2 regions of the Blastococcus sp. SYSU DS0552 genome follow, and region 1 is predicted to be linked to the other one. Evidence: riboswitches for the same ligand, from Rfam matches in the RefSeq annotation. Region 1 holds a riboswitch; the other holds the start of a gene.
What was found. Region 1 has a riboswitch for S-adenosylmethionine ahead of ACI8AG_RS13970 (bifunctional o-acetylhomoserine/o-acetylserine sulfhydrylase). Riboswitches for the same ligand answer to the same signal wherever they lie in the genome.
Positions count from the first base shown of each region.

Region 2: linked by a shared signal. The riboswitch ahead of thrC (threonine synthase) and the one ahead of ACI8AG_RS13970 (bifunctional o-acetylhomoserine/o-acetylserine sulfhydrylase) in region 1 are both predicted to bind S-adenosylmethionine.

Region 1 covers NZ_JBJHAB010000013.1:2,667-6,032, forward strand. The annotation lists gene ACI8AG_RS13960 (mechanosensitive ion channel family protein) at 13-909, shown strand; gene ACI8AG_RS13965 (hypothetical protein) at 906-1,430, shown strand; SAM riboswitch class IV at 1,518-1,633, shown strand; gene ACI8AG_RS13970 (bifunctional o-acetylhomoserine/o-acetylserine sulfhydrylase) at 1,676-2,968, shown strand; gene metX (homoserine O-acetyltransferase MetX) at 2,971-3,366, shown strand, end outside.
Region 2 covers NZ_JBJHAB010000002.1:176,493-179,858, reverse strand. The annotation lists gene thrC (threonine synthase) at 1-1,221, opposite strand, end outside; SAM riboswitch class I at 1,234-1,362, opposite strand; gene ACI8AG_RS03030 (HAD family hydrolase) at 1,421-2,242, shown strand; gene ACI8AG_RS03025 (hypothetical protein) at 2,247-2,423, opposite strand; gene ACI8AG_RS03020 (ABC transporter permease) at 2,464-3,354, opposite strand; gene ACI8AG_RS03015 (alpha/beta fold hydrolase) at 3,351-3,366, opposite strand, start outside.

The sequences.
Region 1 (3,366 bases):
GAGTGCCGCCCCGTGGACGCGCTGAGAGACGTGCTGGACTGGCTGTCCGGCCGGGGTCTCGAAGTGGTGCTGATCGTCCTCGGCTCGGTCCTGCTCGCCCGCTTCGTCGGCTGGGTGGGCGACAAGATCACCGACCGGATCGACCGGAACTCCACCGGCGGGGACGCGCTGGTCCGGTCGGAGGCGGCCAAGCACCGCCACTCGCTGACCCAGGTGCTCACCTGGGCGGCGGTCGTGCTCATCTACTCGATCTCGGTCTTCTTCATCCTCGACCGGCTCGGCATCCCGGTGACCGGCCTGGTCGCGCCCGCCACGGTGCTCGGCGTGGGCCTGGGCTTCGGCGCCCAGCGCATCGTCGGTGACGTGCTGGCCGGCTTCTTCATCATCACCGAGCGCCAGTACGGGTTCGGCGACGTCGTCTCCATCCAGGTCGTGGGCGGTGGCGACCCGGCGAACGGCACCGTCGAGGACGTCACCCTGCGCGTCACGCGGGTGCGCTCGCCCAACGGCGAGGTCGTGACCGTGCCCAACGGCCAGATCGTCAAGGTCGTGAACCTGTCCCGCGACTGGGCGCGCGCCGTCGTCGACGTGCCGGTGCCGACCACGGTGGACGTGAACCGGGCCAACGAGATCCTGCGGGAGGTGGGCCGGGAGGCGTTCCGGGACCCGGCGATGCGGCCGCTGCTGCTCGACCCGCCCACGGTCATGGGGGTGGAGACCCTCGGCCTGGACGAGGTGAACGTGCGGGTGGTCGCCCGCACGCTCCCCGGCAAGCAGTTCGAGGTCGGCCGCGACCTGCGGGCGCGCATCGTCCAGGCCTTCCGCAGCCAGGGCATGCAGGTGCCGCAGCCCACCACCTCGGTCGCGGCGCGGGACGGCGCGACCGCCGTCCAGGAGGAGGTTTCGTGACCGCCCCCGACGAGCGTCGCGACCCGACCGACGGCACCGCCCGGGCCTCCGACGAGCCCGTCGTCAGCACGGCGCCCGCCGCCGCGGCCGCCGATGCCGGGGCGCCCACCGGCACGACCGCGGCGCCGCGCCACCGCTGGTGGTCGGCCGTGCCCAAGCACCTGGGCCGGGCGCGCACCTCCACGGTCGTGCTCGCCGTGCTGTTCGTCTCCGTCTTCGCGCTGTACCTCAACGTCAAGCCGCCGGCCCCCGGCGAGCCGGACACCCGGGGCCAGGTCACCGAGCAGACCGAGCAGGCCGAGGAGACCGAGCCGGCCACCACCGAGGAGACGGAGCCGACGACCACCGAGGAGACGGAGCCGGCCCCGACGACGACGTCCCCGCCCAGCACCCCGACGACCGGCTCGCCGTCCCCGACCACCGAGCCGACCACGACGGCTCCGGAGACCACCGGACCGGAGCCGACCGCCGACACGGGGGGCACCGGCGACGAGACCGACCCCGGCTCCCCGACCGGGTGACCGACGGGGCCGGTGTTTCACGTGGGACATCCGTCCCGCCACGGGGGCGGCGCGCACTCCCCTGCGGCGCGTCCTAGGATCACCTCGGCTCCTGAGAGGCAGCGCGAAGCACCTGGCTGGCTGCCCGGCAACCTCTACTCCGTCTGAGGTGCTCCAGGGGAAGAGCCGGCCGGGAGGCGCCCGCCCCCCGGCAAGGACGGAGCTCCCGTGCGCCGCGGGTCTCCGCGAGCGAGAGGAGACGGCGCATGACCGACCCGCAGAGCTGGAGCTTCGAGACCCGGCAGATCCACGCCGGCACGAGCCCGGACCCGGCCACCGGTGCCCGGGCACTGCCCATCTACGCGACGACGGCCTACCAGTTCCGCGACACCCAGCACGCCGCGGACCTGTTCGCGCTGGCCGAGATGGGCAACATCTACACGCGGATCATGAACCCGACGCAGGACGCGCTGGAGCAGCGCGTCGCGTCGCTGGAGGGCGGCGTCGCCGCGCTCGCCGTCGCCTCCGGGCAGGCCGCGGAGACCCTGGCGATCCTCAACCTCGCCGAGGCCGGCGACCACATCGTGGCGTCCGCCTCGCTCTACGGCGGCACCTACAACCTGCTGCACCACTCGCTGCCGAAGATGGGCATCACCGTGTCCTTCGTCGAGGACCCCGACGACCCGGAGAACTGGCAGTCCCTCGTCCAGGAGAACACCCGGGCGTTCTTCGCCGAGTCGATCGGCAACCCGAAGGGCGACATCCTCGACATCGAGACCGTCGCCGGTGTCGCCCACCGCAACGGCGTCCCGCTGATCGTCGACAACACCATCGCGACGCCGTACCTGATCCGCCCGCTGGAGTTCGGCGCCGACGTCGTCGTCCACTCGGCCACCAAGTACCTCGGCGGCCACGGGACCGTCATCGCCGGGCTCATCGTCGACGGCGGCACGTTCGACTGGACCGGCGGCCGGCACCCGATGTTCACCACCCCCGACCCGACGTACCACGGGGTCGTCTACGCCGGCCTCGGCGCGCCGGCGTTCGCGCTCAAGGCCCGGGTGCAGCTGCTGCGCGACCTGGGGCCGGCGGTCTCGCCGTTCAACGCCTTCCTCGTGGTGCAGGGCATCGAGACCCTGTCGCTGCGCATGGAGCGGCACGTCGCCAACGCGCAGCGGGTGGCCGAGTTCCTCGAGGGCCACGACGCCGTCGAGCGGGTGAACTACCCGGGGCTGGCGTCCTCGCCGTGGCACGCGGCGCAGCAGAAGTACGCGCCGAAGGGGGCCGGCGCCGTCCTCACCTTCGAGCTGCACGGCGGCGTCGAGGCCGGCAAGCGGTTCGTGGAGGCGCTGGAGCTGCACAGCCACGTCGCCAACATCGGCGACGTGCGCAGCCTGGTCATCCACCCCGCCTCCACGACGCACTCCCAGCTCACGCCCGAGGAGCAGCTGACCACCGGCGTCACGCCGGGTCTGGTGCGCCTCGCCGTCGGCCTGGAGGGCATCGAGGACATCCTCGCCGACCTGGAGGCCGGGTTCCGCGCCGCCAAGTCGGCCTGACGGTGGGCGGGTGGGTCGAGGGCGACCCGGCGGGCGACCGCCGGTTCCTCGACCTGCCCGGCCCGTTCGAGCTGGAGCGCGGCGGGAGCCTGCCCGGCGTGCGCATCGCCTACGAGTGCTGGGGCACGCTCGCGCCCGACGGCGGGAACGCGGTGCTGATCGAGCACGCACTCACCGGTGACAGCCACGTCGTCGGGCCGGCCGGGCCCGGCCACCCGACCCCCGGCTGGTGGAGCGGCGTGGTCGGCCCGGGTGCCGCCCTGGACACCGAGCGGTTCTTCGTCGTCTGCGCCAACGTGCTCGGTGGCTCCCAGGGGACGACGGGGCCGTCGTCGGCCGCCCCCGACGGCGCTCCGTGGGGGGCACGCTTCCCCGGGGTGACCGTCGGCGACCAGGTG
Region 2 (3,366 bases), on a different contig from region 1:
GTCGAGGGTCTTCAGGCCCTCCCCGGTGTTGAGGACGACGGTCTCCTTGGCCGGGTCCAGCTGGCCGCCCTCCACCAGCTTGCGCAGGACGGCGACGGTCACCCCGCCCGCGGTCTCGGCGAAGACGCCGGTCGTACGGGCGAGGTCGCGGATGCCCTGGACGATCTCGTCGTCCCCGACCCGGGCCACCGAGCCGCCGGTGCGGCGGATCGCGTCGAGCGCGTAGGGGCCGTCGGCCGGGTTGCCGATGTTCAGCGACTTGGCGATGCCGGTGGGCTTCACCGGCTTGACGACGTCCCACCCGTTGTCGAAGGCGGTGGCGATCGGGTCGCAGCCGGCCGACTGCGCACCGAAGATCGTCCACTCGGTCGCCTCGACGATGCCCGCGGCGGTGAGCTCGCGGAAGGCCTTGTCCACCTTGGTGAGCAGCGACCCCGACGCCATGGGGATGACGACCTGGGCCGGGATCCGCCAGCCGAGCTGCTCGGCGATCTCGTAGCCCATCGTCTTGGAGCCCTCGGCGTAGTAGGGCCGCACGTTCTGGTTGACGAAGGCGGTGTCTTCGAACTCGTCGGTCTCGGCGAGCTCGCTGGTCAGCCGGTTGACGTCGTCGTAGGAGCCGTCGACGGCGACCAGGGTCTGGCCGTAGACGGCGGACTGGACGACCTTGCCGGGCTCCAGGTCGCTCGGGATGAAGACGAACGACGGCAGGCCGACGCGGGCGGCGTGCGCGGCGACCGAGTTGGCCAGGTTGCCGGTGGAGGCGGCGGCGATCTTCGTGTACCCGAGCCCCTTGGCGGCGGTCGCGGCGAGGCTGACCACGCGGTCCTTGAAGGAGTGGGTGGGGTTGGCCGAGTCGTCCTTCACCCACAGCCCGCCGGTGAGGCCGAGCTCGGCGGCGAGCCGGTCGGCGCGGACCAGCGGGGTCATGCCCGGGTCCAGCGAGACGCGGTCGGCCGGGTGCTGACCCACCGGCAGGAGGGCCACGTAGCGCCAGATGTTCTGCGGCCCGGCCTCGATCTGCTCGCGGGTGACCGCCTTCATCAGCTCGGGGTCGTAGTCGACCTCCAGGGGGCCGAAGCACTCGGCGCAGGCGTGCTCGGCGATGAGCCCGAACGTGGCGCCGCAGTTGCGGCAGACGAGCCCGCGGGCGGGACACGGGGGCACGGGGCCACCGGCGCTGGAGTCGGCCTGGACGGATCCGGGAGCGGTGAGGGTCATGCGACGACTACCTCCTCATCTTCCCCGCAGCGGGCCGTCGAGCCGCGCGGGACGGAATTGGCACCTCCCGCTGCACGTGCGCGCAGGCGGCGGTTGCCGGGGCTTCGTCGGGCCGTGTCCCTCTGCCCCTCTGGATGAGTGAACGGCGTGAACTGTACCCAGTGGCGAGCCGGGCCCAGCGGCCGGACAGGATGGCCTGGTGACCGCGCGCGTCGTCTACACGGACCTCGACGGCACGATGGTGGGGCCGCGGGGCTCCTTCTGGCACACGGCCGGGCGGGAGCTGACCGACGGGCCGGCCGCCGCACTGCTCGACCTGCACCGCGCCGGAGTGGCGTTGGTGCTGGTCAGCGGCCGGACGTACGAGCAGGTGGTGGAGGCCGCGCGGATCTTCGCCGCCGACGGCGCCATCGCCGAACTGGGCGCCACGATCGGCTGGGGATCCGGGCGGACCACCCACCGCCTGCGCGGCGCCCTGCCCGAGGAGTACGGCGACCGCACGCCGATGGAGGTGATGGCCGAGCTCGGCGTCGTTGAGGAGCTGATCGCCGCGCACCCGGGGCGGCTGGAGTGGCACGCCCCGTGGCACGCCACGCACGCCACCGATGCGCTGCTGCGCGGCCGGGTCGACGCCCTCGCCGTCGACGCCTGGCTGGCCGAGCGCGGCGTGGGCTGGCTGACGCTCAAGGACAACGGCGCGATCCCGGCGGCCTCCTGGATGGGCCTGGACGACGACGCCGCGCCGCCGCGGGTCTACCACCTGATGCCGCGCGGCATCTCCAAGGGCGCGGCGATCGCCTGGGACCTGGAGCGGCGCGGCCTCACCCCCGACGATGCCGTCGCGATCGGGGACAGCGTCAGCGACCTCGACATGGCGCCCGCGGTGCGCCGGCTGTGGATCACCGCGAACGGGGGCGCCGCCGACGGGATGGCCGAGCTGCTGTCCGCCGTCCCCAACGTGACGGTCACCGACGCCCCCATGGGCGAGGGCTGGGCCCAGGCGGTACGCGCGTCCCTGTGAGCGCTCAGCTGCTCCCGCCGGTGCCCGCACGGGACCGTCTGGCGACCAGCACACCGACGAGGACGGCCACCAGCACGATGACCACCAGCTCGACGGAGCCGATCGCGCCGAGCAAGGGCAACAGCAGGAGCAGGACGACGAAGCAGACGACCCCGGCCACGAGACCCCGGAGTCCGCTCATGCAGGACAAGCTACGTCGGCGACGGCCTCGCGGACAGGGGTCAGCTGGTGACGTCGCGGCGGGCGAAGTGGCGGAAGCCGAGCGCCGTGAAGACGGCGATGTAGACCAGCGACTGGATCACGCCGCGGAACAGGTCGCCGTCGTCGACCGGCGTCTGCAGCAGGTCGGTCCAGGCGAACTCCTCCGCCGTCGGGAACCAGTCGCGGATCGACCCGAGCTGCTCCACCTGGTCGAGGATGGCGAAGACGAACATGGTGAACACCGCGCCACCGACCGCCGCCAGCGGTGCGTCGGTGATGGTGGAGAACCAGAACGCCAGCGCGCCGACGACGAGCAGGTGGATGGCCAGGTAGCCGAGCATCCCGGCCAGCCGCAGCATGCCCTCGCCCTGGTCGATCCCCACCCCGACCGGCGTCCGGATGTCGTCGAAGCCGAACGCGATCCCACCGGCGACCACAGCGACCGCGGCGAGCGTGACCAGCGCCGCCACCGACTGCACGAGGGCGGCCAGCCACTTCTGCCGCAGCAGCCGCATCCGCGGGACCGGCGTGGCCAGGGCGTACCGCAGCGAGCCCCACTGCGCCTCGACGGCCACGGTGTCGCCGAAGAAGAGCGCGTAGACCACCACGAGGAAGAAGCTGGTCGTCGCGAACAGCACGAACAGGGTGAAGTTCAGCCCGCTCGCCGTCGCGACGTCGACCAGGTTGATCCGGTTGTTCTCCGCCGCCTCCTCGCTGGCGCCCAGCTGGAGGGCGGCGATGAGCACCAGCGGGAGCGCCACCATGAGCGCGAACACGCCGATCGTGCGGCGGCGCTTGAACTGCCGGCGCAGCTCCACCGACAGCCGGAGCGTCCGCTCCGGCCGGTAGCCGGCGACCGCGCCGGTCGACTGCACGTGCTCGGAGTCCACGGATCGACTGGTCGTGCTCATGACTCCCCCACC